Regions from separate parts of the Isoptericola haloaureus genome, predicted to be linked through region 1. Evidence: riboswitches for the same ligand, from Rfam matches in the RefSeq annotation. Region 1 holds a riboswitch; each other region holds the start of a gene.
What was found. A riboswitch is a leader RNA that binds a small molecule or an ion and turns the genes downstream of it on or off. The one in region 1 is predicted to bind cyclic di-AMP.

Region 1 (10,216 bases):
ACTCCTGCACCACGTGCGCGACCTCGTGCACCTGCGCCGGCGCACTCCGGCCCTGCGCACCGGCGGGCCGCGCACCGTGCTGCACGTCGGGTACCCGTTCGTCTACCAGCGCGGCGAGGGGCACCTCGTCGTCGTCAACCCCCGCCGCGAGGCGGCCCGGGCCACGATCCCGGCGCTCGCGGGCGCGACCGCGACGACGCTCCTCGGTGACGGCGTCGAGGTCGCCGACGGCGTGGTGCAGGTGGCCGGCGGAGGCCACGCGGTGCTCGCCCTGACGGGACCCGGGAGCTGAGCGACCGATGAACCAGCACATCGGGGTCGCGATCTCCGGCGGCGGGCACCGCGCCACGGCCTGGGGCCTCGGCACGTTGCTCTACCTGGTCGACAGCGGCAAGAACGAGGAGGTCTCCGCGATCTCCTCGGTGTCCGGCGGATCGATCGCCAACGGCGTCGTGGCGCAGGAGACCGACTACACGACCACCGACCCGTCCGGCTTCGACCGCAGCATCAGGCGGCTGGTGCGGCACCTCGCCGACACCGGCCTCTTCTTCTGGGGTCCGCCCACCAACGCCTACCTGCTGTCGGTGTTCGCCGGGGTCGGTGCCGCCCTGGCCACCCTGCTGTCCGGCGTCGTGTTCGCGTTCCTCGACGGCCTGTCGTGGAGGTCAGGTCTCACGCTGCTCGCCGGGAGCGTGCTCCTGGGGCTCACCGCCCGCTGGTTCGAGCGCCGCTCGCACGTCCTCGACCGCGCGCTGGCCCGGACCCACTTCCACCGGGACGGGAGGTCGACCCGGCTGGAGGACGTCGACCGGCCCCTCGACCACGTGGTGTGCGCGACGGAGCTGCAGTCGGCCGAGCACCTCTACCTCACGCCCCGGTTCCTCTACTCCTACCGGCTGGGCACCGGCTCGCCGAACGGCATGCGACTGTCCACCGCCGTCCAGGCGTCCCTGAGCATGCCCGGCGCCTTCACCCCGCGGAGGCTGCCGACGGCACCCTACGGCTTCCACGGCGGCCCGAAGGACGGGGGAGTCGCCGAGGACTTCCTGCTCACGGACGGCGGCGTGTACGACAACCTGGCCGACCAGTGGCCCGACGGGCTCGAGACCCGCCTGGAGCGCTCGCCGGACCTGCCCGTCGTGGGTCGCACCATCGACGAGCTCGTCGTCGTCAACGCCACCACCGCGCTGGACTGGAGGCGGCTGCGGTACGCCCGCCGGTTCCTGGTCGGAGAGCTGTTCACCCTGCTGCGGTCCAGCAGCGTCATGTACCAGGTGCCCACCGAACGGCGTCAGCGCGGCCTGGTCCACAACTGGGTCGAGTGCGAGCGCACCGGCCGGGGGCAGCGGGGAGCGATCGTCCAGATCCAGCAGTCCCCGTACCGGATCGCCGACGCCTTCCTGACGAAGGGCGACGAGGACCGGGCCCGACGTGCCCGCGCCGTGCTCGACCTGCTCGGCGACGACGACGAGTCGCGCCGGGCCTGGCGGGACCGGGCGGAGGCCGACGCGGCGGTGCCCACCGTGCTGCGTCGTCTCGGCAGGACGGCGACGGTCGACCTGCTCGAGCACTCCTACGTGCTCGCGATGTGCAACCTGCACGTCCTGCACGGGTACCCGCTCCTCGAGCTGCCGGGGCGCGAGCGGTTCTCGCGTCTCCTCGAGGAGGAGCAGGCGTCGACGGCCTAGATCGCGGCGGCCGAGCGTGTCGTGAAGCGTGTCGTGACCCGCGTCAGGCCCCGACCTGCTTGGCTGACGCGGGTGCGCAGGTCGTGCAGAACATCCGCCGTCCGAGGTCCAGCTCGCTGGGCGCTCCGGGGGAGTAGTCGACCTCCTCGTGCGCGTGGGCGACCCGGGTGTGCCGGACGCACGAGGCGGCTCCGCACTGCGAGCACACGGTGACCGCGGGCGTCGTGGTCTGCTGGTCGGTGGCACATTCGAAGCAGTTCATGGGGCATCTCCTGACAGGCGTGCAGCGCGGCTCCGTCGCGCTCGCGGCCGGCCGTCCGGGAGGGGCCGGCCCTTCCAGTCTGGCACCGCGCGGGGGACACGCACGGGGGCCGTACGACGAGCAGGTCCCCGGTCGCCGCCGCATCATGGCGGGGAAGGAGCAGTCCGGCCGACCCGAGGGAGGGCGTGCCCATGGCCACGCAGGACCAGGTCCAGCTCATCGCCTATGCCGACAGGCTCGGCGGTGACCTGCGCGGGCTGGCCGGCTTCCTGCGGCGCGAGGAGGTCGCCGGCGCGTTCGGCGGCGTGCACGTCCTGCCGTTCTACACGCCGTTCGACGGCGCGGACGCGGGCTTCGACCCGATCGACCACACCGCCGTCGACCCGCGGCTGGGCACGTGGGACGACGTGCGCGAGCTGGCGCGCACGCACGACGTGATGGTCGACCTCATCGTCAACCACGTGTCCGCGGACTCGGCCGCGTTCCTCGACGTCGTCGCCCGTGGCGACGCCTCGCCGTGGGCGCCGATGTTCCTGACGATGTCGTCGGTGTTCCCCGACGGCGCGCGGGAGGAGGAGCTCGCCCGCATCTACCGGCCCCGACCCGGGCTCCCGTTCACGGCGATCCGTCTCGGGGACCGGCTGCGGTACGTGTGGACGACGTTCACGCCCCAGCAGATCGACGTCGACGTCACCTCGGAGCTGGGCCGCGAGTACCTCACCTCGATCCTCGACGCCGCGGCCGGCGCGGGCGTCCGGCTCGTCCGGCTCGACGCCGTCGGCTACGCGGTCAAGACGCCGGGCACCACGTGCTTCATGACGCCCGAGACGTTCGACTTCATCGCGGACTTCGCCGCGCAGGCGCGCGAGCGCGGTGTCGACCTGCTGGTCGAGGTGCACTCGTACTACCGGCGCCAGGTCGAGATCGCCCGCGAGGTCGACCTCGTCTACGACTTCGCCCTGCCGCCGCTGGTGCTGCACGCCCTGTACACGGGCGACGGCACGGCGCTCGTGGACTGGCTGCGCGAGCGTCCGCGCAACGCGGTCACGGTGCTCGACACGCACGACGGCATCGGGGTGATCGACGTCGGACCGGACCAGACGGTCGCCCCGGGCGAGGCCGAGCGGCCGGGGCTCCTCACGCCGGAGCAGATCGACGCGCTCGTGGAGGGCATCCACGAGCGCACCGGTGGCGCGTCGGCCCGCGCGACCGGCGCCGCGGCGTCGAACCTCGACCTGTATCAGGTGAACTCGACGTTCTACGACGCGCTCGGCCGCGACGACGCCCGGTACCTCGCCGCGCGGTCGATCCAGCTCTTCACCCCGGGGATCGCGCAGGTCTACTACGTCGGCCTGCTGGCGGGCCAGAACGACGTCGAGCTGCTGGAGCGGACCGGAGTGGGCCGGGACGTCAACCGGCACCACTACACAACCGCCGAGGTCGACGCCGCCCTGGCCACCCCGCTGGTCCAGCGCCTGCTCGCGCTGTGCCGCTTCCGCAGCACCTTCCCCGCGTTCGACGGCGACGTGGACACCGCCCTCGACGGGTCCCGCCTCACGATGGAGCGCCGTGGCGCCGAGGTGCCCGACGCCGTCGCCCGCCTCGAGGTGGACCTGGCCTCCGGCGCGGGATCGCTGCACTGGTCCGACGGCGCTGCCCCGGAGACCGTCGTCGACCTCGCGGGCTTCGTGCCCGAGGACGTCGTCGTGCCCGTGCGGCGCTGAGCCGCGGTCGGGCTCAGCCCATCTGCGCGACGGCGGCGGTGAACTCCCAGTGCCACGGCTCGTACTTCGAGCCGCCCGGTCGTGCCCAGGCCGGGTTGTCCCAGCCGTAGGCCGGGGCGTTGGCCCGGAGCCAGTCGTAGCGGCTGCCGGCGTACGAGTCCGGGCAGATGTCCACGGCCAGACCCCAGCCGTGGTTCGACGTGCCGGGAGGGGCCGCCAGGGAGCCCTTCGCCGCGCGGGTCGAGACCTGCAGGGCGTAGCTGCGGTAGCCGTCGGTGATGCACATGTTCTCGCCGAAGGTCGCGCGGTAGGACTCGTTGAGCCGGGCGAGGGCCACGGCCGCGTCGGCGCGGACCAGGGTCTTGCCGTCCCACAGGGTGCACATCTCGCTGGAGGAGATGTAGCCGTTGGACCCGGCCCCGGTGGCGTAGCCGTCGCATCCCGGCAGGACCGGGGGCTCGGGCGCGGACTCGACGTCGAGCGACACCGTCTCGCCGGACATCGTGGCGTCGCTCGGGACGACGATGCCGCCGGCGGCCTGCGGCGCCGTGCGCGCGGTGCGCGCTCCGCTGCGGGACGCGCCCTGCTCCCGGTCGACCAGCACGGCCTGGCGGGCGGCGGCCACGACGGCGGCGGTGTCCCGCTTCGTGTCGGCGGCGTTGGGCGCGTCCGGGGTGGCCCGGATGCCGGAGGGCGCGGTGTCCGGCGCGGCCGAGCGCGCCGGCTGCGACGTCCCGTCCGCCACGGCCATGCCCGTCGTGGTGGCCATCGTGACGGCGATCCCGATGCCGATGCTCAGCGGCCAGCTCGTGGGCGCGAGGGAGGACCAGGTCGGTCCGGAGCGACGTCGTCGGTCCGCGGAGGAGGCAACGTGCCGACCCGGGCCGCGGGGCGAGGTCCGGGTCGCGGTGGGGGTGGTGGTGCGGGGCAGAGGCGTGTCGCGGGCGTGCCTCATCGCCGTCCCCGGCGGCGGTGCAGCGGTGCGTCGGGCCGGGGTGGTGCAGGGGTGGTGCAGGGCATCGTCGGCATCTCCTCGCGCCTGCGGGGTTAGCTGTCGGGTTCGGGTCGGAGACTGACCCGGTCGGCAGGTCTCCCTGCGCGGCTTCACCCCGAGGACACGTCCGTGCCCGAGAGTGGGTCCCCCGTCCCTGTCGTCGTTCTCGCCGGTGGTCCGGGGCGGTGACAGGGCTCGGCGCCCGCTCCGGAGACCCCACGCTGCCGTGAGGCTGCCTGGACCCTATCCCCCCAGGCCACCGATGTCACGGAACGATCACGGACGTCGCACGGAGGCGGCCGCGGCCAGCAGGGCGTCGCGCGGGGGGATGTACTCGAAGCCGAGCCTGCGCGGGGCGTCGGAGCCGTCCACGTCGGGGTTGAGGCCGAGGCCCTGGGCCGCGGTCCGCATCAGCGGCACCACGCGGGCCAGGCCGCGGATCAGCCAGTCCGGGGCGACGCGGCGGGCGATCTTCGCGTCCGGGTAGGCCCGGCGGAGCACCTCCGCCATCTCGGGGATCGACAGCACGCCGGCGTTCGCCGGGAACCGCTGCCCGACGGTGCCGTCGTCGGCCATCGCCCGGACGTGGACGCGCGCCACGTCGCGGACGTCGACGACGGGCATGCTCATCCGCGGGAGCAACGGCATCGCGCCGCTGACGAGCTGCTCGACGGTCTCCAGGGAGGACCCGTAGTGCTCGTCCATCGCGGGCCCGAACACCATGCCGGGGTTGATCACGGTCAGCCGCATCTCCGGGTGCTCGTCCACGAACCGCCACGCCGCCCGCTCGGCGAGCGTCTTGGACGCCTCGTACGCCGACGTCTTCGGCCCGTCGGCCTCGGTCCAGTCCTCCCGGGTCTTGCGCCGCGACCACTGGTGGTCGGCGGGCTTGTAGATCGCACCGCACGTCGAGGTCAGCACCACACGGTGCACCCCGGCAGCCCGTGCCGCGCGCAGGGCGCGCAGGGTCCCGTCCACCGCGGGGCGGACGAGGTCCTCAGGGTCCCGGGGCGGGGCGGCCGGGAAGGGGGAGGCGGTGTGGATCAGGACGTCGACCCCGGCCAGGGCTTCGTCCCACCCGTCGTCGGAGGTGAGGTCCAGCTCGACGAACTCGATCCCGGTGCCGGGGAAGAGTGCCTCGACCTGGGCGCGCCGACGCTCCGAGCGGACGCTGGCGCGGACGGTGTGCCCGGCGTCGAGCAGCTCGCGCACGACGTGCTTGGCGATGAAGCCGGAGGCTCCGGTGACCAGGACGGTGGACATCTGGCTCCTACCGTGCGGGTCCGGTGGACTCCCGGACCACGAGCTCGGAGTGCGGGGTGATGGACCGCACGGGGGGCCGCCCGTCGATCTGGGCGAGGAGCCCGTCGACGATGTTGCGGCCCTGGGCCGCGAAGTCGACCCGGAGCGTGGTCAGGGGCGGGGCGAAGTAGGCGGCGTCGGGGATGTCGTCGACGCCGGTGACGCTGACGTCGCCGGGGACGGAAAGGCCCCGTCGGCGCAGCGCGAGCATCGCGCCCAGCGCCATCTGGTCGTTGGCCGCCACGATGGCGGTCGCGTCGAGATCCTCCCCGAGGGCGGCGACGGCGTCGTGCCCGGACCGGGCGGTCCAGTCCCCGGGCAGGACGCCGGCGGACCGCAGCCCCCGGGCGGCGACGGCTTCCTCGTAGGCCTGGGTGCGGTTGCGCGCGGCCGGCCAGGTGGCGGGTCCGGCGATGTGCAGGAACGACCGGTGGCCCAGCCCGGCCAGGTGGTCGACGAGAGCGGGGAAGCCGATCCCGGTGAGCTCGGAGTGCTCGGTGGGGGTCTCGTCGGGCTCGCCGCCGAGGTAGACGGGGACGGTGAACTTCGCCGCCTCGATGGCGCGCGTCATCGCGTCGGTCGAGGTCAGCGCCAGGATGCCGGCGAGGTCGTGCTGCCGGAGCATCTTGAGCGTGTCCCGGATCGAGCGCGGATCGCTCATGTCGAGCGTGAAGATGTCCAGCACGTAGCCGGCCCGGCGGGCCGCGGCGGCGGCACCCTGGGCGATGTTGCTCGGCCCGTGCTTGTCGATCTCGTGGGTGAGGGCGCCGATGCGGTGGGAGCGGCCGGTCGTCAGGGACCGTGCCGTGAGGTTGGGCCGGTAGTCGAGCTCTTCCAGCGCCGCGACGACGCGGTCCCGGGTCGCCGGACGGATGCCCTCGTACCCGCGCAGGTAGCGGGTCACCGTCTGGTGCGAGACGCCGGCGGCCTTGGCGACGTCGTAGATCGTGGGGGGCTTGTCGCTGCCCGGCGCGGAGGCGCGCTGCAGGGTCGACAGCGCGGGCCGCCGGGGGCGTCCGGGCAGCTCGCCGCCGACGTCGTCGCCGGTCGGAGCGTCGTCCACCGTCGTGTGCGGGTCCATCGACGCTCCTTCGGCGTGCTCGAGATCGATCCAGCCAGAGTAGCTCTGGCGCGGAGACGGGTTGACTCACCGCCATGTTACCGGCAACAATCCGATAACGACGCTATGTTGCCGACAACATCAGGCCCTAGAGTCGCTCGTACGTCACCGCCGACTGCAGCACAGACAACGGAGTACCTGACCGATGGACCCACGCCCCGCGCCCTCGCTCCCGACCGGAGCGCTGTTCGGCGTCGCCTACTACCCGGAGTACCACCAGCGCGACCGGATGATCGAGGACCTCGACCTCATGGTGCAGGCGTCGATCACCGTGATCCGCGTCGGCGAGTCGGTCTGGTCCACCTGGGAGCCGGAGGACGGCCGCTTCGAGCTCGAGTGGCTGGCCCCGGTGCTGGACGCCGCGCACGAGCGGGGGATCGCCGTCGTCCTCGGGACGCCGACCTACGCGGTCCCGCCGTGGCTGCAGACGGCGCACCCCGAGATCGCGGGGGAGCGCCGCACCGGCGAGCCCATCCCGTGGGGCGCCAGGCAGGAGGTCGACTACACCAACCCGACGTTCCGCCACTACGCCGAGCGGATCGTCCGCCGCATCACCGCGCGGTACGCCGACCACCCGGCCGTGATCGGCTACCAGGTGGACAACGAGCCGGGCCTGGAGCTCTTCCACAACCACAGCGTGTTCACGCGGTTCGTCCGGTCGCTCAAGCGGCAGTACGGCGACGTCGGGACGCTCAACCGCGAGTGGGGACTGACCTACTGGTCGCACCGCCTCGCGGACTGGAGCGAGCTGTGGCGGCCCGACGGCAACTCGTTCCCCCAGTACGACCTGGCGTGGCGACGGTTCCAGGCCGAGCAGACCTCGGAGTTCATCGCCTGGCAGGCGGGCATCGTCCGCGAGTACGCCCGGCCCGAGCAGTTCGTCACCACGTGCCTGCAGTACCCGCGCCGGGGCCTCGACGACCGCGGGCTCTTCACCTCGCTCGACGTTACCGCCGGCAACCCGTACTACGGGATGCAGGACCGGCTCGACGCCTCGGTGGAGAAGTCCGCGCCGAACTACTGGACCACCACCGGTGTCGCCGGGCTCTTCCGGCAGGCCGACCGGCTCTACTCCTCCCAGCAGGACCGCTACCTCGTCACCGAGACCAACGCCCAGGCCATCGACGACGCGTCGACCAACTTCCCGCCCTACCCGGGCCAGCTCAAGCAGGCCGCGATGGCGTTCGTCTCCCGCGGTGCCGCGATGATCGAGTACTGGCACTGGCACACGCTGCCCTACGGGGCCGAGACCTACTGGGGCGGTGTGCTCCCGCACAGCCTCGTCCCCGGGCGCGTCTACGACGAGGTGTCCGAGATCGGCGCCGAGCTGCGCGAGATCTCGCCGCTGCTCGACGGCTACGAGCCGGACGCCGACGTCGCGGTGCTGTGGTCGAACCCGAGCCGGTACGCGTTGCAGTACATGCCGCCCTTCACGATCGGCGGCACGCCGGACGACGAGTCGTTCGAGCACGTCTTCGACGCCTTCCACGCCGCCGTCGTCGAGACCGGCCGCCAGGCCCGGGTGCTGCACCTGGAGCAGGCCCTCGAGCGCGGCGCGGTCGAGATGGCGCGCCGGTTCCCCGTGCTGGTCGCCGCCGGCCTGTACGTCACGACCGACGCCGAGCTGGCCTTCCTGCGCGAGTACGCCGAGCACGGCGGCCACCTCGTGCTCGGCGTGCGCACCGGGTACGCCGACGACGAGGCCCGGGCCCGGGTCGACGTCGCCCCGCCGGGGCTCGCGGCCGCCGCCGGCGCCTCCTACGAGGAGTTCTCGAACCTGGAGGACGAGGTCACCGTCATCGGGTCCGACGAGCTCCCCCTCCCGCTCTCGGCGATCGGCCGGTACTGGGTCGAGTGCCTGCGGCCCGACGGCGCGACGACGCTCGCGACGTACGCGCACCCCCGGTTCGGCGACTTCGCCGCCGTGACCACCCACGAGCACGGCGCCGGCCGCGTGACGACGGTGGGCTGCGTGCCCGGCCGCGACCTGGCACGCGCCGTCGTCGAGCTCGTCGACCCGCGACCGGACGACGGCGCCACGACCGCGACGCTGCCGGTCACCGTCGCGTCGGGAACGGTGCGGGACGGGCGGCGGGTCCGTTTCGCCTTCAACTGGAGCTGGGACCGGACCACCGTCGTGCTCGACGAGGACGTCGTCGAACCGGTCGGCGGCACGCGCTACCCGGCCGGCAAGGAGCTGGACCTCGAGCCGTGGGGCTGCCGGGTCTTCGTCTCCGACGGTCCCTCCGACCAGCCGCACCACCCGGGAGACGTCCGATGACCACGCTCACCCCCCCGAGGGTGACCCCGGCACGGGTCACCCAGGAGATCCGCACACCGAAGCGGCGTTGGACCGGTTGGCAGTTCACCTGGCCGTTCGCCGCCGTGTTCGTCGTCGCGTTCATCGCGCCGCTGCTCTACGCCCTGTGGCTCAGCCTCTTCCAGAACCAGCTCGTCGGCGGCAACGCGTTCGTCGGCCTCGACAACTACGTCCTGGCGTTCAACGACCCGGCCTTCTGGGCGGGCTTCGGGCGTGTCTTCCTGTTCCTGCTCGTGCAGGTCCCGATCATGCTGCTGCTCGCCCTCGCGGCCGCCCTCGCGATCGACAGCGCACGGCTGTACGCGACCGGGTTCTTCCGCATCGTGATCTTCCTGCCGTACGCCGTGCCCGCCGTCGTCGCCGTGCTCATGTGGGGCTTCATCTACGGCGACAACTTCGGCCTCACCGCGAGCATCAACGACTGGCTCGGCAGCGACGTGCTGGCGCCGTTCGCCCCGCAGTGGATGCTCGTCTCGATCGGCAACATCGTGACCTGGGAGTTCGTCGGCTACAACATGGTGATCTTCTACTCGGCGCTCAAGACGATCCCCACGGACCTCTACGAGGCGGCCGAGATCGACGGGGCCCGGGGCTGGCAGGTCATCAAGGCCATCAAGCTCCCCGCCGCCCGCGGCGCGATCGTCATCGCCACGATCTTCTCGATCATCGGCAGCTTCCAGCTCTTCAACGAGCCGAACGTGCTGCAGCCGCTGGCCAACAACGTCATCACCAGCTCGTACACCCCGAACATGTACGCCTACTCGCTGTCCTTCGCCGGCCAGCAGTACAACTACTCCGCCACCGTC
Region 2 (10,216 bases), on a different contig from region 1:
AGCTCCCGGTCGGGTTCACCGACGACCCGTTCGAGGCGCTGGCCCGCCAGGACGAGCTGCAGCGGCGCTACACCGGCGGCACGGTGCTGCACCTGTACCTCGGCGAGCAGGTCTCCAGCGACGAGTCCTGCCGCCGGCTCGTGCGACGGGCCCTGGAGAACCACCGGCTGCCCTACCTGACGGTCACGCCGACGTTCTCGATCTGCGCCACGCACGGCTACCTGGCCGGCGACGTGCGCGAGTGCCCCACCTGTTCCGCACCCACCGAGGTCTGGACCCGCGTGATGGGCTACTTCCGGCCCGTGGCCTCGTTCAACACCGGCAAGCAGGGCGAGTACGCCGAGCGTGTGACCTTCCGGGAGCCGACAGCGGTGGGTGTCGATGTCGCCTGACGCGCCGACCCGTGCCCCGCTGCGGCTGGCCGGGTTCGTGCCGTTCTCCACCGTGGACCGGCCGGGGCACCTCGTCGCGACCGCCTTCACCCAGGGGTGCCCCTGGCGCTGCACCTACTGCCACAACCCGGCCCTCATCGACCCCCGCCGTCGTCCCGGCGCGACCTGGTCGGAGCTCCTCGACCTGCTGGAGCGGCGACGCCGGATGCTCGACGGTCTCGTGATCTCCGGCGGCGAGCCGACGCTGCACCCGGGCCTCGCGGACGCCTGCCGGGACGTCCGCGACCTCGGGCTCGAGGTGGGACTGCACTCCGGCGGCGCGTGGCCCGCCCGTCTGGCGCACGTGCTGCCGCTCGTCGACTGGGTCGGGCTGGACGTCAAGGCGCTCCCGGACCGCTACGAGGAGGTCACCGGCGCGGCCCCGTCCGGCCGGGCCGCCTGGGAGTCGGTTCGGCTGCTGGTCGAGTCCGGGGTCGACCACGAGGTGCGCACCACCGTCGACCCGACGGTGCACACCCGCGACGAGGTCCTCGCGATCGGTGCCCGCCTCACCGCGATCGGCGTCCGTCGCTGGGTCGTGCAGGAGGCGCGGCCCGACGGCGCCCGCGCCGGTTGGGTGCGCCGGCTCGACCGGCGGCGGCTCTCCGACGTCCTGTACGACGACGACCTGCCCGGCGTCGAGCGGCGTGTGGGCGTCTGACCCGGGGCCCGCACGGCTCGGTAGGTTGTCCTCCATGACCGAGCGACCCGAGGACGACCTCTCCTTCGCCTCGCCCGGTCCGGCGACGCCCGCGGCCGGGCCGGACGGGACGCCGCCGGTCGCCGGGACGCCGGGCGCGACCGCCGCCGCGCCGGGCGCGACCGCCGCCGCCCCACCGGCCCGGTCGGGCGACGGCACACGCTGGGGAGCCCCGGGCGGGCCGACGCCGGCCGAGCGTGCCGCGGCGCGGCGCACCGCGCGGATCTGGGTGCTGTCGGTGGTCGGGCTGATCGTGCTCGTGGTGGCCGGTGCGACCGGGATCTCCGCCCTGACCTCCAGCGCGCGCGAGCAGGCGTGGGAGCCGGTCGCCGCGGACGTCACCGCTCCCACGACGGTCAACGCCGTCCAGCTCGTCCTGGGCTCGTGCCTGTCGGGCGCGTCGACGGAGGGCGGCGTCGGCGCGGTGGAGGTCGTGCCCTGCGCGGACCCGCACGTCGCCGAGGTGGTGGGGCGCACCGACGCCGCGAGCGACGCGATCTGGCCGGGCGAGGACGTGGTGGCCGCCCGCACGGCGCGCGGCTGCACCGCCGACCTGCTCGGACCGCAGGCCCGCGCCGAGGCGGCGCCGTCGGTCGCCTTCGTGGTGTGGACCCCGACGGAGGACTCGTGGGCGGCCGGTGACCGGACCGGGCTGTGCGTCGCCGTGCTGGACGAGGAGCGCACCGGGTCGCTGCTGGACTGACCGGGCGGCCCCGGGATGTCGACGGACGTCATCGGACCCGCGCCCGATCTTCACCGACCCGGCACCCTGGATGCGGCGATCGTCCGATCCGGCACGTCGAGGCCGAGGCGTTCCGTCCGGTTCTGTCCGGACTCGTCGGTCATGACGGGCACGTTCCCGCCGCCGGATCCCTTCACGTCTCCTCCACGACCATCTCCCGACATGGTCGTTATCGGATTGTGACCTACCGTGATCGCGTGGTTACGGTCCCTACGTCGTCCGGAGACCGGGCGGCGACCGGCCCGCAGCCCAGTGCTGCCGGCGGGCCGGCCCAACGGAGCACCGACGGCAGCAGCGGGAGACCCAGGTATTGCGGGTGACGCACGTCGCCACCCTCGGGGTGAAGCCGTCCTTCGGCGGCAGGCCACCACTTCTCGGCCTAACCCGACAGCTCATCTCGCCGGCTGGAGGAGTACCCCATGTCCACCACCTCCCTGGATGCTGCGCGCCCGCGGGGCGCGGTGCGCCCGCCGCGGACACGGCACGCTGCCGTCGCCATGACCCTCACGGCCGCCCTCGCCGGCGGCACGCTCGTGGCCGGCGCCCAGTCCGCCGTCGCCGACGAGGCGACGACCACGTCCGACGAGTCGACCGCCACCGAGACGGCCACGCCCGAGCCCACCGCCACCGAGACGGCCACGCCCGAGCCCACTCCCACCGAGGAGCCCGTCGTGGTGAGCACGACGCCGGACGTCTCGATGTCGAAGTCCCGCCACACCGGCCGCAAGGGCCAGGGGCACACCCGTCCGAAGTACACCGTGAGCGCCACGACGGCCGACGGCGAGGCGTTCGCCGGCCGTGTCCGGCTCTACGTCAAGGGCACGAAGGTCGCCGTCAAGCAGCTCGACGCCGACGGCACCATCCACTTCCGTCCGGGCCTCGGCAAGTACGACGTCGGCCGCAACGGCGTCCGCGCCGTCGTCGCCCCGGCCGCGGCCACCGGCCTCGACCAGGTGACCAAGAACCGCACGGTGCGCATCAAGCCGAAGGCGCGCACGAACCTCTACGTATCGATGAGCCGCAAGCAGGCCACGAAGGGCAAGTCGCACACCCGTCCGAAGTACACGGCCAAGGTCCGCAAGTGGGGCGAGCCCGTCACGGGATGGGTCCGCCTGATCGTCGCAGGCGACAAGGTCGCGGTGAAGAAGACCAACAGCAACGGCGTCGTGCGTTTCCGTCCTGGGCTGGGCAAGTACGACGTCGGCGGCAACCGGATCCGTGTCGTGGCGGTGCCCGTCCGCGGCGAGGGCCTGAAGAAGACCACGAGGCACCGCAACGTCCGGGTGGCCCCGAAGGTGACCCGCGGCGACAAGGTCGTCCGCGTGGCGAACAGCTACGTCGGCCACCGCTACTCCTACGGCGGCACCTCGCCGGCCACCGGGTTCGACTGCTCCGGCTTCACCTCGTACGTCTACAAGAAGGCGACCGGCAAGACCCTGCCGCGCTCGTCGTCGGCGCAGGCCTCCATGGGCAAGCGCGTCTCGCGCAGCAACGCCAAGAAGGGTGACCTCGTCTACTCGCCGGGGCACATCGGGATCTACGCCGGCAACGGCCGGATCATCGAGGCGGCGCGTCCGGGCGTCGGCGTCGTGAAGCGCACGATCTGGCAGTCCAACCCCCAGTTCATCCGCATCTGACCCGCACCTGACCGGCAGCGCACCGGCGCAGGACCACCCCACGAGATCGACCCACCCGGCCGAGATCGACGTTCAGTACGTCGGTCTCGGCCGGGTGGGTCGATCTCGTGTCTGCGGGGTGTCGGCGACGGGCCTCAGCGCAGGGTCAGACCTTCGTCGCCCTCCACCCGGTCGACGACGACGGTGTCACCGTCGGACACCTCGCCGGCCAGCAGCCGGCGCGCCAGCCGGTCACCGATCTCGCGCTGCACCAGCCGGCGCAGCGGCCGCGCCCCGTACGCCGGGTCGTAGCCCTCCAGCGCCAACCACTCGCGGGCCGGCGGCGTGACGTCGAGCGTGATCCGACGGTCGGCGAGACGGTCCGCCAGCGCTGTGACCTGCAGCTCGACGATCCGGCCCAGCTCGCCGAGGGTGAGCGCGTCGAACAGCACGACGTCGTCGAGCCGATTGAGGAACTCCGGCTTGAAGGCCGCGCGCACCGCGGTCATCACGCTCTCGCGCTTGGCTGCCTCGTCCAGCGTCGGGTCCACGAGGAACTGCGAGCCCAGGTTCGAGGTGAGCACCAGGATGGTGTTGCGGAAGTCCACGGTGCGGCCCTGGCCGTCCGTGAGCCGACCGTCGTCGAGCACCTGCAGCAGGATGTCGAACACCTCGGGGTGGGCCTTCTCCACCTCGTCCAGCAGGACCACGGAGTAGGGCCGACGGCGGACCGCCTCGGTGAGCTGACCGCCCTCCTCGTAGCCGACGTACCCCGGAGGGGCCCCGACGAGCCGCGCCACCGAGTGCTTCTCGGAGTACTCCGACATGTCGATGCGCACCATGGCGCGCTCGTCGTCGAAGAGGAAGTCCGCCAGGGACTTGGCGAGCTCGGTCTTGCCGACACCCGTCGGCCCGAGGAACAGGAACGACCCGGTCGGCCGGTCGGGGTCGGCGACCCCGGCCCGCGAGCGCCGCACCGCGTCCGAGACGGACCGGACAGCGGCCTGCTGGCCGATGAGCCGTTCGCCGAGGACGTCCTCCATGCTGAGCAGCTTCTCGGTCTCGCCCTGCAGCATCCGGCCGGCGGGGATGCCGGTCCAGGCCGAGACGACCTCGGCGACCTCGTCGGCCCCGACCTTGTCGGCGATCATCGGCGTCTCCTGGGCGGCCTCCTCGGCCGCCGCCTCGGAGGCCTCGGCCTGCTCGGCCTCGGCCAGCTCGCGCTCGACGGACGGGATCTCCCCGTACAGCAGGCGGGCGGCGGCCTCGAGGTCGCCCTCGCGCTGCAGCCGGTCGGCCTCGGTGCGCAGCTCGTCGATGCGGGCGCGCAGGTCGCCGACGCGGTTGTGGCCGGCCTTCTCCGCCTCCCAGCGGGCGGTGAGAGCGGCGAGCTCCTCGCGCCGGTCGGCCAGGTCGGCGCGCAGCTTCTCGAGCCGCTCGCGCGCGGCCGCGTCGGCCGAGCCCTCGGCGTCCTTGAGGACGACCTCCTCCATCTCCAGCCGGGTGACGGCGCGCTGCAGCTCGTCGATCTCCACCGGCGAGGAGTCCATCTCCATGCGCAGGCGGGAGGCGGCCTCGTCGACGAGGTCGATGGCCTTGTCGGGCAGCTGGCGGCCGGTGATGTACCGGTCGGAGAGCGCGGCGGCGGCCACCAGCGCCGAGTCGGCGATGGTCACCTTGTGGTGGGCCTCGTAGCGCTCCTTGAGCCCGCGCAGGATCGCGACGGTGTCCTCCACCGACGGCTCGCCGACGAAAACCTGCTGGAAGCGGCGCTCCAGGGCCGGGTCCTTCTCGATGTTCTCGCGGAACTCGTCGAGGGTGGTGGCGCCGACCATGCGCAGCTCGCCGCGGGCGAGCATGGGCTTGAGCATGTTGCCGGCGTCCATGGCTCCTTCGGAGCCGGCGCCCGCACCCACGACGGTGTGCAGCTCGTCGATGAAGGTGATGACCTCGCCGTCGGAGGCGGTGATCTCCTCCAGGACGGCCTTGAGCCGCTCCTCGAACTCGCCGCGGTACTTGGCACCGGCGACCATGCCGGCGAGGTCGAGGGCGACGAGCCGCTTGCCCTGCAGCGAGGTGGGCACGTCCCCGGCCACGATGCGCTGGGCGAGGCCCTCCACGACGGCGGTCTTGCCGACGCCGGGGTCGCCGATGAGCACGGGGTTGTTCTTGGTGCGGCGCGACAGCACCTGCACGACCCGGCGGATCTCGGCGTCACGGCCGATGACGGGGTCGAGCCTGCCGTCCCGGGCCCGCTGGGTGAGGTCGCTGCCGTACTGCTCCAGGGCCTTGTAGGTGCCCTCGGGGTTCGGGCTGGTGACCCGGCCGTTGCCGCGGACGGCGGGCAGCGCGGCGCGCAGCGCGTCCGCGGTGGCGCCGGCGGCGTTCAGCGCCTGGGCGGCAGCGGACTGGCCGGCGGCCACGGCGATGAGCAGGTGCTCGGTGGAGACGTACTCGTCGCCGAGCGCCTCGGCCTCCTGGGTGGCGGTGGTCAGCACGCTCTGCATGGCGCGCGACGGCGACGGCTGGGCGACGCCCTCGCCGCTCACGGTCGGCAGCGCGACGAGCGCGGCGCGGGTCTTCTGCCCGATCTGCTGGGGGCCGGCCCCGACGGCCTCGAGCAGCCCGACGGCGACACCACCGGTCTGCTGCAGCAGCGCGGACAGCAGGTGGGCGGGCTCGAGCTGGGGGTTGCCGGCGGCGGACGCCGACTGCACGGCGTCACCGATGGCCTGCTGCGACATCGTCGTGAACTTGGTGTCCATGGGTCCTCCGGGTCCGGTACGAGTGACTGCTGACGTCAACCGCCGCAGAGTTGAGTCTATTCCGCTCAACTTTGCCTCGCCACGGCAGGTGGCGGCGGGTGAATTCGCCCTGCATGCAGCGGTCCGGATGCCCTGTCGACGCCGGTCGGGGATGCTGGGACGGTGATGCCTGCCACGCTCGCCCCGCCGCCGTCCGCCCCCGACCGCCGTCGGCCCCGGCCACGGGTCCGACGGGCGGCGACGGCCGTGCTCGCCGCCGTCGGCCTCCTCGCGCTCTCCGGGTGCATGAAGGTCGACTGGGACATGACCCTCAGCGAGGACGACACGGCCTCCGGCACCGTGATCATGGGGATCTCCGACGAGTTCGCCGAGTCCCTGGGGATGGACCCGCAGGAGCTGTGGGACATGTCGAACGAGGGCGAGGACTCCCTCACCGAGGACCTGCCGGAGGGCTCGACGGAGCAGCCCTGGTCCGACGGCGAGTACACGGGCGTCGAGGTCGGCTTCGTCGACCAGCCCATCTCGGAGATGAGCGGCGAGGGCAGCGACGACCTGTCCATCACCCGCGACGGCGACGAGTACGTCGTCGACGGCGTCTTCGACCTGAGCCAGGACGCCCAGGACATGGAGGACATGGGCGGCGAGCTCCCCGAGGGCCTGCTCGACAGCTTCGACATGCGCATCGCCGTGACGTTCCCCGGCGCGATCAGCGAGACCACGGGCGAGGTGGACGGCAACACCGTCGTGTGGACGCCGTCCGTCGGGGAGGTCACCGAGGTGTACGCCCGCGGCTCGGCCGTCTCCGGCGGGGCCGCCGCGCCGGAGGACGAGGCCACGACCTCCGAGGAGGAGGCGACCGACGAGCCGACCGCGGAGGCCACCGACGAGGAGTCCGCGGCCGCCGACGACATGGCCGACACCGCGGCCGAGGACGACGCCGGCGGCTTCCCCTGGTGGATCGTGGGCCTCGTGCTCGGGCTGGCCGTCCTCGGTGTCGTCGTCGCGCTCGTCGTGCGCAACAACCGCACCCCCGGCCCGCCCGGGGCCGGCGCGCCCGGCAGCGGCCCCGCGCCCTACGGCGGCGGCGCCGTGCCCCCGAGCTACGCCCAGCCGCAGCAGCAGGCCCCGCCCGTCGTACCGCCCCAGCAGCCGTACCAGGACCCGGACGGCACCCCGCCGACGCCGCCGCGCTGAGCCGCCGGTCCCGATAGCCTCGGGACATGACAGCGACCGACTGGCACCCCGACCTGCTCGGCGAGGGCTTCGAGGCCCGGACCCTGGACCTGCCGGAGGGCGCGAGCGCCACCCTGGTCCGCCACGTGCCGTCGGTCGCGCCGCTCGGCGACCCGGCCCGGGTGGCCGTGCTGTCCGTGCACGGCCTGGCGGACTACTACTTCCACCCCCACGTCGCCCGCGCCCTGGCCGACGCCGGGTTCGCGTCCTACGCCGTGGACCTGCGCGGCCACGGCCGCTCGTGGGAGTCGTACGAGGCGGCCGGCGGCGACCCGAACCAGGTCCCCGACCTGGCGCTGCACGCCCAGGACCTGGACGCCGCCGCGGACGCGGTGCGGGCCGCCGGTCACGAGCGGCTCGTGGTGCTCGCCCACTCCACCGGCGGGCTGGTCGTCCCGCTGTGGGCGGACGCCCGCCCGGGCCGCGCGGACGCGCTGGTGCTGAACAGCCCGTGGTTCGAGCACAACGCGCCCCGCCCGTTCCGGTGGGCGGGGGTGGCGCTCGCCGAGGCCGTCGCCCCGCTGGCGCCGCGCGCCGTCCTCAGCCACCTCGACGACGCCTACGCCCGGGCGCTGCACCGCGCGCACGGCGGCGAGTGGGACTTCGACACGACCTGGAAGCCGCACGAGCCGTTCCCGGTGCGCGCGGCCTGGTTCCGCTCGGTCCGCCGGTCCCAGCGGCGGCTCGCCCACGGCCTCGACCTCGAGATCCCCGTGCTGGTGCTGACCTCGGACCGGTCCACGCACGCCGAGCACCTGTCCAGCGACTCGGTGCTCGACGTCGCGCACATGCGCGCCCTCGCCCCGCGGCTCGGCGACGACGTCAGCCTCGCCACGATCCGCGGCGGCACGCACGACCTGGCGCTGTCGCCCTCGCCCGCGCGCGAGGAGTACCTGCAGGTCGTGACGGACTGGATCGCCGCCGCCGTCTGACGCTCGGCACCCGCGGGGTGCACCGTCCCGGCCGCACCGTCGTGTCCGATTCCCGCTAGCCACCCCGGGGGCGGGCGGGTGACGATGAGGTCGTGCCCGCCACGACCGACACCCGCTGGACCGAGCGATACCGCGCCATCGCCGCGCGCGACGCCCGGTTCGACGGCCAGTTCGTCACCGCCGTGCGCAGCACCGGGATCTACTGCCGCCCGTCGTGCCCCGCCCGCACGCCCAAGCCGGAGAACGTGACGTTCTACCTGACCTCGGCGGCCGCGCACCACGCCGGCTACCGCGCCTGCAAGCGATGCCTGCCCGAGGCGAGCCCGGGCACCCCCGCCTGGGACCTGCGCGGCGACGCCACCGGCCGGGCCATGCGGCTCGTGGCCGACGGCGTCGTGGACCGCGAGGGCGTGGCCGGCCTGGCCGCCCGGCTCGGCTACAGCACGCGCCACCTGCACCGCCTGCTGCGTGCCGAGCTCGGCGCCGGACCGCTCACGCTCGCCCGCGCCCAGCGCGCGCAGACAGCGCGCACCCTGCTGACGGGCACGGACCTGCCGGTCGCCGACGTCGCGTTCGCCGCCGGGTTCGGGAGCATCCGCCAGCTCAACGACACCGTGCGCGCCGTGTACGCGACCACCCCGACCGCCCTGCGGAGCCGTCGCTCGGTGCGCCCCGGCACGGTGAGCGGCGCCGGCACCGAGGGCGACCGCGTCCACCTCGACCTGACGCTGCCCGTGCGGGAGCCCTTCGACGCGGCCGGGACGATCGCCTACCTCGCCGCGCGGGCGGTCGACGGGGCGGAGTCCGCGACCGTGCACGACGACGCAGCCCGCTACGCGCGCACCCTGCACCTGCCGCACGGGCCCGGCGCCGTCGCCGTCACCGCCGGTCCCGCCGTCGGACCGGGACGCCTCGCCGCCCACCTCGAGCTGGCCTCGCTGCAGGACGTCGCCACCGCGGTGGCGCGGGTACGCCGGCTGCTCGACCTGGATGCCGACCCCGTCGCCGTCGACACCGCGCTGGCCACCGACCCCGCGCTCGCCCCGTCCGTCGCCGCGACCCCGGGCGTCCGGATGCCGGGGGCCGCGGACCCGCACGAGATCGTCGTCCGCGCCGTCGTGGGTCAGCAGATCTCGGTGGCTGCCGCGCGGACGCACCTGAACCGGCTCGCGGCGGCGGCCGGCACGCCCTACCGGTCGACGGTCGCCGGACTCACCCGGCTGTTCCCCACCGCCGCGCAGGTCGCGGCCGACGACGGCGCCAGCCTGGCGCTCCCGGCCCGGCAGCGTCGCACCGTGGTCGCCACCGCCGACGCGCTGGCCGACGGCACCCTGGCGGTCGACCTCGGCGCGGACGCCGACGAGCTGCGCGCCGCGCTCGAGGCGCGGCACGGCATCGGACCGTGGACGTCCGGGTACGTGACGCTGCGTGTCCTGGGCCGTCCCGACGTCTGGCTCGACGGGGACGCTGCCCTGCGGACCGGCGCCCGCCGGCTCGGACTGCCCGACGACCGGGCCGCGCTCGCCACCCGGGCCGACCGCTGGGCCCCCTGGCGCTCCTACGCCGCCCGGCACGTGTGGCGGGCCGCTGCCGCACCCGTGGACGAAAGGACCACCGCATGATCGCCGCGACCACCCTCGACACCCCGGACGGACCCTTCAGCCTCGTCGCCGACGACGGCGTCGTGCTCGCCTCGGGCTGGACCGCGGACGTCCCCGCCCTGGTCGGGCTCGTCCACCGGGACCTGCGCCCGGCGGCGGTGCCCGTCGTCGACACCACCGACCCCGCCGTCGCCGC
Region 3 (10,216 bases), on a different contig from region 1:
ACGGCCGCGCGACCCCACGACGACGAGGTCCGCGGCGCCGGAGAACTCCGTGAGCAGCTCGGCCCCGGACCCGTCCAGCACGTGCCGCTTGATGGTCAGCCCGGGATGCTCCGCCGCGACCCGGTCGACGATGACGTCCAGCCCCGCGCGGACGTCGTCGAGGATCTGCTCGTGGTCGATCTGCGACGGCAACCAGGCGAGGACCCCCGCGCCGCTGCCCAGCGGGACGCCGGCCACGGCCACGAGCTCGGCGCCCCAGGTCTCGGCCTGCTCGACGGCGTGCCGCAGCGCGACCTCGGCGGTCGGCGATCCGTCGACACCGACGACGATGCGTCGCACGGCATGCACGGCGGCACCGTCCCGGCGGTCCGGGCCGTCGCCCTCCTCCGGGTCCGAGCGGTACGGCACCACGACGGTCGGGCAGTGGGCGTGCGCGGGCAGCGCCGACGAGACCGTGCCGAGCAGACGCTCGGTGAAGCCGCCCCGGCCGCGCGTCCCGACGACCGCGAGGCACGCGTCGGACGACATCTCGACCAGCACCCCGGCGGCGTCACCGGTGGCGACGGTCCCCTGGACCGGGACGCCGATGCCCTCGACACGGGCCGTGGCTTCGGCGAGCACCGCCTTCGCGCCCTCGGCGATCGCCGTGTCGTCCAGCGCCGCGTACCCGCCGTCCAGCGACGCGGCCGTGAACGACGGCAGCGAGTAGGTGCACACCACGTGCAGGCGCCAGCCGACCCGTTCGGCATATGCCGCTGCCCAGTCCAGGGCGTGCAGGCTCGGCTCGGAGCCGTCGACCCCCACCAGGACGACCTCAGGACGTGTCATCTCGCGCCTCCCTCGTACGTCCGGACCTCGGCGTCCGGCGAACCGTGGTTCAAGCCTAGCGAAAGCAGGCCGCAAGACGCAGCAAAGCCGGGCCGTCGAGCGGGGGCAGCGCCGAGAACAGCACCCGCGCCGCCACGTCCAGCGCAGAGCACGACGCCCCGGCACTCACGCGGAGTGCCGGGGCGTCGGGAGTCGTCGCGGGACGATCAGCCGGTGACCCGCAGGAAGGTCGGGCTGGACTGCCAGAGGCTGGACTGGCGGACGGTCCAGCCACCGGGGCGGGTCGCCTCGATCTGCTGGCCGTTGCCGATGTAGATCGAGATGTGCCCCGGGGACCAGATGAGGTCGCCCGGCTGCGCCTCGGAGGAGGAGATCTGCGTCGTGTTCGAGGCGCTGAGGATCGCGCTCGAGGAGTGCGGCAGCGAGACGCCGACCTGGGCGTAGACGTAGGTCACCAGGCCGGAGCAGTCGAAGCCGGAGGGCGAGGCGCCGCCGACGACGTACTGGGTGCCCAGGTAGCGGGCCGCGATGGACACGACCTGGGAACCACGCGAGCTGCTGGCCGCGGGCGCCGAGGAGGTCGAGGACTCGGTCGTGCTCGACGACGAGGAGGAGGACGAGGAGGACGAGGTGGAGACCGGCTCGCGCTCGGCGGAGCGGGACGGCGTGGTCTCGCGCACGGGCTCCGGCTCGGGCTCCGGCGCGGCCTTGATGTCGGCCTTCTTGGCGATCTTGGGGGTCACGCGCTCGACGGTGACCTTGGCCCCGGCGTCGACGGTGACCACAGGCGCGGTCTCGAGGGCCTGCTTGGCCTGGTCGGTCAGCGCACCCAGGTCCACGGTGCTCAGCTTCTTGGCCGCGTCCGAGTCCACCGGTGCCGCGTGCGCGGCGGTCGCCCCGCCGATCGTCGACACGAGCAGACCACCGGCCGTGGCCATCACGGCGGCGCGACGGCCGGCTGCGGCCGAGGGTGCGGTGATGGGGCGGCGTGCGGCCCGGTGCCGGCCGCGCGTGGTGTTGCGTGCGTTCACGTCTTCCCTCTCCTGTCCGCCTACGAAGTCAGCTGTCGGGTTCGGGTGGGAGAAATCACCCGGCCCCACGGTCCGAGAACCGTGGGGCTTCACCCCGAGGACACCGTCTCCGGTGCCCAGAAGTGGGTCCCCCGCCCCTGCCTGGGTCTCGGTTCACGACCGGCGGCAGGGCTCGGCGTCCGGTCGAGGTCCGGCAGAATGCTCCACCGAACGCCTGAACCGTATCTGATACGCGGCGCCATGTCACGTTTCGATCACGATCCCGGGCCGAGCGTGTTCCGCGGGCCCCGATTCGGCGTCTGGACGGCCCGCTGAGCGCTTCAGGGAGCGCCCGCGCCCCTGTCTCCGCGAGACCCCTGGACGGACGACAGAGGGCCCTGTCGCGCTCTCGGCGCGACAGGGCCCTCTGTCGTGGAGTCCGGCAGGCTCAGCCGACCCGGATGAAGGTCGGGTTGGACTGCCAGATGTTGCGGAACTGGACGGTCTTGCCCGGACGCGGCGAGTCGATCTGGGTGTTGCCGCCCGCGTAGATCGCGATGTGGCCCGGGGACCAGATGAGGTCGCCCGGCTGCGCGGCGGCTCGGGAGACGACGGTGCCGGCGTAGCGCTGGTCCGAGGACGAGCGCGGCAGCGAGATGCCGACCTGCGCGAAGACGTACTGGGTGAACCCGGAGCAGTCGAAGCCGGACGGCGTCGTGCCGCCGGAGACGTACGGGACGCCCACGTAGCGCGAGGCGACCGAGATGACCGAGGAGCCGACGGCGGAGGCCGGGACCGAGGAGGCGGAGCTCGAGGACTCGGTCGTGCTCGACGAGGAGGTCGAGGACGACGAGGAGGACGTCGAGACCGACTCCCGCTCGCCGGAGCGGGACGGCGTGGTCTCGCGCACGGGCTCCGGCTCGGGCTCCGGCGCGGCCTTGATGTCGGCCTTCTCGGCGATCTTCGGGGTCACGCGCTCGACGGTGACCTTGGCCTCGGCGTCGACCGTGACCACGGGCGCCGCCTCCAGCGCCTGCTTGGCCTGGTCGGTCAGCGCACCCAGGTCCACGGTGCTCAGCTTCTTGGCCGCGTCCGAGTCCACCGGTGCCGCGTGCGCGGCGGTCGCCCCGCCGATCGTCGACACGAGCAGGCCACCGGCGGTCGCCACCACAGCAGCCCGACGGCCGGCGGCCGCGGAGGGGGCCGCCATCATCGGGCGGCGGGCGGCGCGGTGCTTACCGCGCATGCTGCGAGCAGTCACGTTCAACCTCTCCGTTCGCCTACGAGGTCAGCTGTCGGGTTCGGGTGGGAGAAATCACCCGGCCCCACGATCCGAGGACCGTGGGACTTCACCCCGAGGACACCGTCTCCGGTGCCCGGAAGTGGGTCCCCCGCCCCTGCCGTGCGGTCATCCGTGGGAACCGGGACGGTGACAGGGTTCGGCGTCCGTCCCGGCACTCGCGCAAGACACTTGCGTGAGCGTGTCCGACCGTACCGGAACCCCCTAGGGATGTCACGTTCCGATCACGGATCGCGGTCAGCGCGCCGCGACGAACAGGTGCTTGGCCAGGTCCTCGGGCAGCTCGAGCGCACCGTCGCCGTCGGCGGTGCGCACGACGTAGTCGTCCCCCGCCCGCTCGACCTCGATGCTCACCCCGGGCAGCAGGCCCGCGTCGGAGAGTCGCTCGAGGAACTCGTCGTCGACCTGCACCGGCTCGGCGATGCGCTGCAGCACGACCGCGGCGCCGTCGTCGGAGGCCCCCTGCAGGAAGAGCGGCAGGGACTGCACGCCCTCGAGGAACGGCATCTCCTCGTACTGCTCCCCGAGCTCGGACAGGCCGGGGATCGGGTTCCCGTACGGGTCGTGGTGCGGGTGGTCGAGCAGGGTCACGAGACGACGCTCGACCAGGTCGCTCATGACGTGCTCCCAACGGCAGGCCTCGTTGTGCACCTGCGGCCAGTCGAGCTTGATCACGTCGGTCAGCAGGCGCTCGGCGAGCCGGTGCTTGCGCATGACCCGCACCGCCTTCTCCTGACCGTCCGCGGTGAGCTCGAGGTGGCGGTCGCCCGTGACGACGACGAGACCGTCCCGCTCCATCCGCGCGACCGTCTGGGAGACGGTCGGTCCCGAGTGGCCCAGACGCTCCGCGATCCGGGCGCGCAGCGGCGTGATGCCTTCCTCACCCAGCTCGTAGATCGTCTTGAGATACATCTCGGTGGTGTCGATCAGGTCCGTCACGTCCACTCCCGTCTTGAGGCCCGGGCCTAGTCTATTCGCATGACCCTCCAGATCCCTGCGTCGATGCTGCCTGCGGACGGCCGCTTCGGCGCCGGCCCGTCCAAGGTCCGCACCGGCCAGGTCGACGCCCTCGTCGCGGCCGGCGACCCCGCGCGGCCGGTGCTGGGCACCTCGCACCGCCAGGCCCCGGTCAAGGACCTCGTGCGCCGGGTGCGCACGGGCCTGACCGAGCTCTTCGCCCTGCCCGACGGCTACGAGGTCGCCCTCGGCAACGGCGGGTCGACCGCCTTCTGGGAGGTCGCGACGGCCTCGCTGGTGCGGCACCGGGCCCAGCACGCGGTGTTCGGCGAGTTCGGCGGCAAGTTCGCCGCGGCCACGGCGCGGGCACCGTTCCTCGCCGCCCCCGAGGTCGTCGAGGCCGCGCCGGGCGGCGTCGCGTACCTCACGCCGTCGGACGCCGTGGACGTCTACGCCACCCCGCACAACGAGACGTCGACGGGCGCGATGGCGCCGGTGCGGCGCCCGGCGGGCGACGCGCTCGTCCTCACCGACGCCACCTCGGGCGCCGGCGCCCTGCCGGTCGACCTGCACGAGACCGACGTCTACTACTTCGGGCCGCAGAAGGCGTTCGCGGCCGACGGCGGCCTGTGGCTCGCGCTGCTCTCCCCGGCGGCGGTCGCGCGCGCCGCCGAGGTCGAGGCCGCCGGCGACGGCCGGTGGGTGCCGGAGTTCCTGTCGCTGACGACGGCGCTGGACAACTCGCGCAAGGACCAGACGCTGAACACGCCGGCGGTCGGCACGCTCGTGATGCTCGCCGACCAGGTCGAGTGGCTGCTGGAGCACGGCGGCCTGGACTGGTCGGTGCGCCGCTGCGAGCGCTCGGCCGAGCACCTCTACGGCTGGGCCGCCGACCGCGACTGGGCGACGCCCTTCGTGGCCGACCCGGCGGAGCGCTCCACGGTGGTGGGCACGATCGACCTGGACGAGACGATCGACGCCTCGGCCGTCGTCGGCCACCTGCGCGCGAACGGGGTCTACGACGTCTTCCCCTACCGCAAGCTGGGGCGCAACCAGCTGCGCGTCGGCATGTTCCCCGCGGTCGACCCCGACGACGTCGCGGCACTGACGGCGTGTGTCGACCACGTCGTCGCCCGGCTCGCCTGACGAGCGGCCGAAGCTCCGGCCGTCAGGCGGCCCGGGCGCGCTCCGGCGTCGGTGTCGGCGGGGCGTCCGTCGGCGAGGGCTCCGGCGTCGTGCCCGACGGCGCGTCGAGGTAGACGACCTCCAGGTGCGGACGACGGCGCAGCCGGTACCGCACGCTGACCCGCCACGACCGGCGGGCCCAGGCGGTCGCCGCCAGCGCCACGGCGAACGTCGTGATCGACCCGACGAGGATCGACCAGCGGGGCCCGAAGGCCTCGCCGATCCAGCCCACGATCGGCGAGCCGATCGGCGTCGAGCCGAGGAACACCATCATGTAGAGCGCCATGACGCGTCCGCGCATCACGGGGTCGATGGAGGTCTGGATGGTGGAGTTCGCGGCGGTCATCATCGTCAGCGCGGACAGGCCGACCGGGATGGTCGTCACGGCGAACAGCCAGTAGGTCGGCATGAGCGCGTTGACGGCCGTGGCGATCGCGAAGGCGAAGGCCGCACCGATCACGAGGCGGACCCGCGGTCGCTCGCGGCGGGCCGCCAGCAGCGCTCCGGCCAGGGACCCGATCGCCAGGACGGAGCCGAGCAGCCCGAACTCGCCGGCGCCCCGGTCGAACTCGACCCGCGCCATCATCGCGCTCGTCAGCTGGAAGTTGAGGCCGAACGTGGACACGACGGCCATGACGACCATGATCACCATGATGTCCGAGCGTCCGCGCACGTAGCGCAGGCCCTCGACGATCTGGCCCTTGCCGCGCGGGGCCCGGTCCCGGACCCACATCGCGGCGGGGCGCATCAGCGCGACGGCCGCGATCGTGGCGGCGAAGGTGAGCCCGTTGACGACGAACACCCACCCGGGACCGACGGCGGCGATGAGCAGCCCGGCGGCTCCCGGCCCGATCAGCCGGGCGGCGTTGAAGGAGGCGCTGTTGAGACCCACCGCGTTGGACAACCGCTCGGGGGGCACGAGCTCGGCGACGAACGTCTGGCGCGCGGGGTTGTCGAAGGCGGTGGCGACACCGAGGCCGAGGGCGAAGGCGTAGACGTGCCACAGCTCGGCGGAGCCGGACAGGACCAGCGCGCCGAGGCCGACGGCCAGCACCCCCATCGAGCCCTGCGTGGCCATGAGGAGCCCGCGGCGGGGCAGCCGGTCCGCGAGGAGCCCCGTCCAGGGCCCGATGAGCAGGAACGGCAGGAACTGCAGGGCCGTGGTGATGCCGACGGCGACGCCGGACTCGTCCGTCAGCACGGTCAGCACGAGCCAGTCCTGGGCGATGCGCTGCATCCACGTGCCGACGTTGGCGACGAGCGCAGCGCCGAACCACAGGCGGTAGTTCGGATAGCGGAGGGAGGTGAAGGTGGCACTCATCAGCGCCCCGGTCAACCATCCGGGCGCGTCAGGTATTCCCGGGTCGTTCGGTCCGGTTCGTCCGAGTCGACGCTGCAGAGGTCAGCGCCGGTGACCCCAGGCGACCAGCGCCGGGCCGGTCCGCGGGAACGCCCGCTGGGCGAGGCGGAACGGCCAGGTGGCGGCCGTGATCGCGGCGCCCGTGGCACCCGAGGACGGCTGGAACAGCCGCCCGGAGCGCGCCGTCCGCTCCGCCGTCGTGGTGCCGTCACCGGTCAGCCGGCGCTGCGCGACCCGGTTGCGGACGGTCTCCAGGGCGTAGGCGAGCGGCATCCCGTAGAGCTGTCCGCCGACGTCGGCCAGCCCCGCGCCGCGCAGGAGCTCGCGCATGTGCGGCGGGTCGTAGCGCCGGTGGTGGCCGACGGCGGTGTCCATCGGCCCGAACCGGTCCTGCCACGCGGGGGTCGAGACGAGCACGAGCCCGCCCGGGCGCAGCAGCCGCACCCAGCCGGCCAGGGTCCCGGCGTCGTCCTCGAGGTGCTCGAGCACCTCGAAGGCGCACAGCACGTCGAACCCGCCGTCGAGGTCGGCGGACTCCACCGCCCCGTGCACGACCCGGCCGGGCAGCCCGGCCGCGGCGAGGCGGGCGTCGGCGACCTCGGCGCTGGCACGGTCCAGCTCCACGCCGGTGTAGTCGTAGCCCGCGGCGGAGAGACGGACGGCGACGGCGCCCTGCCCGCACCCGATCTCGAGGACGCGGGCACCGGGCCCGGGCAGGTGGCGCCGCACGACGTCCCAGCGCAGGGCGCCGAACAGGGTCAGGGGCGGGGGGCTCGTGATCACGTCAGTCCTCCGGGGGACGGGTGTCCGGGTGCGCGGCGGGGCGTCCGGCGGGCGGGGCGTCGGGCGGGGCGTCGGTCTGCGGGCGCGTCCCGACGGCGACGAGCCCGGTCCCGGCGTGCGGCAGGGCCCGCTGCAGCAGCCGGAACGGCCAGGTGCCGACCGCCGTCAGCACGCCGGTGAGGCGGCGGTGCGGCTGGAGGCGTCGGCCGGAGTCTGCGGTGCGGGCGGCCAGGTCCGGGTCCGACGACGGCGCACCGGCCGGGGCCGCAGCGGCCACGGCCTGCCGCCGGGCGACCCGGTCGCGGATCGGTTCCAGGACGAAGCCGAGCGGGGCGTCGTAGTGCCGCACCACGACGTCGGTCAGCACGGCGTCCGCGAGCAGCCGTGCGAGGTGGGACGGCTCGTAGCGGCGGTAGTGCCCGGCCATGGCGTCCCAGGGCCCGTACCGGTCGGGGTCGGCCGGGGTGGACAGCAGCAGCGTCCCCCCGGGGCGGACGCGGGCGGCCCACTCGACCAGCGCCGCGGCGTCGTCCTCGATGTGCTCGACGACCTCGAAGGCGCACACGACGTCGAACCGCTCCTGCGCCGGAAGAACCGTCAGATCGCCGTGCAGCACGCGGGCCGCGGGGTCGACGGCCCCGACGCGCGCCGCCGCGACCCGCCACGAGCCGGCGTCGAGCTCGACGGCGGTGTAGTCGTGCCGGGCGGCGATGCGCATCCCGAACCCGCCCTGGCCGCAGCCGATCTCCAGCACCGCCGAGCGCCGGGTCGGCAGCATCCGGTGCACGACGTCCCAGCGCAGCCAGGCCCGCGGGGCCAGCGGGGCGAACCGCACCCCGGCGGGCCGGCGGCACAGCGCGCCGATCCCCGCGAACAGCAGGTCGGCGAGGGTGATGAGGACCCTGCTGACCAGCACGACGAGCAGCACCTCGGCGTGCGGCAGCGCCCCGGTCAGCACGGCGAGCAGCACGAGCTCGCGCGCGCCGGCGCCGGCCGGCACGACGACGACGAGGAACCCGACCGTCCAGGCCAGCGCGTACCCGCCGACGGCGAGCGCCAGCGTGCGCACGTCGCTCGCCATGCCGAGACCGGTGGCGAGCAGCCACACCTGCAGGCCGGCCAGCAGCCAGCCGGCGACGGCCCACCCGGCGGCAGCACCGAGGCCGCGCCAGGACAGCGGGTGCTCGAGGGCGGGTCGTCGCGCCCACCGCAGCGCGGCGGCGAGCAGCCGGTTGAGCACGGGCGGCAGCAGCAGGACGACGACGGCGGGCAGCAGCCAGAGCACCCAGCTCCAGCTCTGCAGCGACTCCAGCGCGACGAAGGGCAGCGCGACGAGCCCGACGACGGCCCCGGAGACGACGCCGACCCCGGTGGCGACGGCGGTGGCGGTCATGGTGCGGCGGCGCGGGACGCCGTGGTCGGCCCCGACCTCAGCGGCGGCCACCACGTTCCACACGCCGCCGGGCACGTACTTGCCGAGCTGGCTGATGCCGAACACGGCGACGGCGGCCCGCGGCCCGAGCCGGGAGCCGAGGTCGGTCAGCACGGCCCGCCACGACAGCCAGGTGCAGCCGACGAACAGCACGGCGAGGACGGCGGCGAGGGCGAGACGGCCGGCGGACAGCGCCTCGGCCGCCTCGGCGAGGTCCTCGCGCACGGCGACGACGGCGTAGACCGCCAGCGCGAGAGCCAGGACGAGGAACCCCCAGCGCACCCAGGGCGAGCGCAGCACGGCGAGCAGGCGGGCCGTGGCACCGGGACGGGTGGTGGCGGGATCGCTCCGGGTGCCGGTCACGGCCGCACCCCGCGGGCGGCGAGGGCGTCCACGAGCGGGCCGACGACGGCGGCGGGCCGGACGGCGTCGCGTCCGGCGTCCGCACGCCTCCGGGCGGCGGCCAGCTCAGCCGGGTCGGTGAGCGCGACGAGCCGGTCGGCGAGCGCCGCGGCGTCCCCGGGAGGGACGAGCTCGAGGTGGTCGCCGAGCAGGCGGCGCTGCGGCGGCGTGTCGGAGGTGACGACGACGCAACCGGCCGCCAGCCCCTGGAACACCTTGGTGGGGACCACGCGCAGCGCCTTGGGGGTGGTGCCGTGGATGCCGAGGCAGACGTCGTGGTCGGCGACGAGCGCGGGCAGCTCGGCGGGTTCGACCCAGTCGAGCCAGGTGACGCCGGGTGTCCCGGCGAGCGCGGCCAGGGCGGCGGCGTGGTCCTGACCATGACCGGCCAGGGTCGCCTCGATCGGCCGACCCGTCGCGGCGGCCCGGGGCAGCGCGTCGGCCAGCGCCTCGGCGATCGTGACGGCCCCCTGCAGCGGGGTGAACAGGCCGAAGAACACGACCCGCAGCGGGTCCGTACCTGCCGGGGTGCCGCCGTCGGACGCCTCGAACCAGCCGTCCGGTGCGCCGACGGGCACGACCACGGCCCCCTGGCCGGTCGAGCGTCTCTGTTCCTCAGGATTCCGGGGCCGATTCCTGAGGAACAGAGACGCTCGACGACGGGGGGAGGCCGGCAGCAACGCCCGGTGCTCGTCCGTGTCGAGGACGACGACGTCGGCGCACGCCAGCGCGAGCCGGTCCAGCCCGTGCAGCAGCCGGACGCGCAGCCCGCGGGCGCCGCGGTCGGTGGCGGTGTCGGCGGCGAAGACGAGGTGGTCGAGCACCACGGGCGTGCGCGGGTGCAGCAGCCGGGCCAGGACGACGTCGAAGTGGCCGAGGTAGCCGACCAGCACCGCGTCCGGGGCGCCGTCCGCCCGGCGGTGTCCGACGTCGTCGCGCACCAGGGCGAGCCAGCAGGT

Region 2: linked by a shared signal. The riboswitch ahead of V5O49_RS14205 (C40 family peptidase) and the one ahead of V5O49_RS03135 (M15 family metallopeptidase) in region 1 are both predicted to bind cyclic di-AMP.
Region 3: linked by a shared signal. The riboswitch ahead of V5O49_RS04295 (C40 family peptidase) and the one ahead of V5O49_RS03135 (M15 family metallopeptidase) in region 1 are both predicted to bind cyclic di-AMP.

The regions. Positions count from the first base shown of each region.
Region 1 covers NZ_JBAGLP010000105.1:253,922-264,137, forward strand. The annotation lists gene V5O49_RS03115 (alpha-amylase family glycosyl hydrolase) at 1-292, shown strand, start outside; gene V5O49_RS03120 (patatin-like phospholipase family protein) at 300-1,688, shown strand; gene V5O49_RS03125 (DUF2180 family protein) at 1,732-1,950, opposite strand; gene gtfA (sucrose phosphorylase) at 2,142-3,674, shown strand; gene V5O49_RS03135 (M15 family metallopeptidase) at 3,688-4,629, opposite strand; cyclic di-AMP (ydaO/yuaA leader) riboswitch at 4,717-4,819, opposite strand; gene V5O49_RS03140 (SDR family NAD(P)-dependent oxidoreductase) at 4,945-5,931, opposite strand; gene V5O49_RS03145 (LacI family DNA-binding transcriptional regulator) at 5,939-7,051, opposite strand; gene V5O49_RS03150 (beta-galactosidase) at 7,236-9,371, shown strand; gene V5O49_RS03155 (carbohydrate ABC transporter permease) at 9,368-10,216, shown strand, end outside.
Region 2 covers NZ_JBAGLP010000118.1:878,143-888,358, forward strand. The annotation lists gene V5O49_RS14190 (ribonucleoside triphosphate reductase) at 1-392, shown strand, start outside; gene V5O49_RS14195 (anaerobic ribonucleoside-triphosphate reductase activating protein) at 382-1,092, shown strand; gene V5O49_RS14200 (septum formation family protein) at 1,127-1,834, shown strand; cyclic di-AMP (ydaO/yuaA leader) riboswitch at 2,144-2,288, shown strand; gene V5O49_RS14205 (C40 family peptidase) at 2,293-3,510, shown strand; gene clpB (ATP-dependent chaperone ClpB) at 3,645-6,254, opposite strand; gene V5O49_RS14215 (LppM family (lipo)protein) at 6,420-7,448, shown strand; gene V5O49_RS14220 (alpha/beta hydrolase) at 7,475-8,419, shown strand; gene V5O49_RS14225 (AlkA N-terminal domain-containing protein) at 8,512-10,041, shown strand; gene V5O49_RS14230 (methylated-DNA--[protein]-cysteine S-methyltransferase) at 10,038-10,216, shown strand, end outside.
Region 3 covers NZ_JBAGLP010000110.1:78,689-88,904, reverse strand. The annotation lists gene V5O49_RS04305 (universal stress protein) at 1-828, opposite strand, end outside; gene V5O49_RS04300 (C40 family peptidase) at 1,035-1,859, opposite strand; cyclic di-AMP (ydaO/yuaA leader) riboswitch at 1,862-2,023, opposite strand; gene V5O49_RS04295 (C40 family peptidase) at 2,287-3,099, opposite strand; cyclic di-AMP (ydaO/yuaA leader) riboswitch at 3,102-3,258, opposite strand; gene V5O49_RS04290 (iron-dependent transcriptional repressor DtxR) at 3,376-4,077, opposite strand; gene serC (phosphoserine transaminase) at 4,117-5,241, shown strand; gene V5O49_RS04280 (MFS transporter) at 5,264-6,601, opposite strand; gene V5O49_RS04275 (class I SAM-dependent methyltransferase) at 6,683-7,423, opposite strand; gene V5O49_RS04270 (class I SAM-dependent methyltransferase) at 7,425-9,218, opposite strand; gene V5O49_RS04265 (glycosyltransferase) at 9,215-10,216, opposite strand, start outside.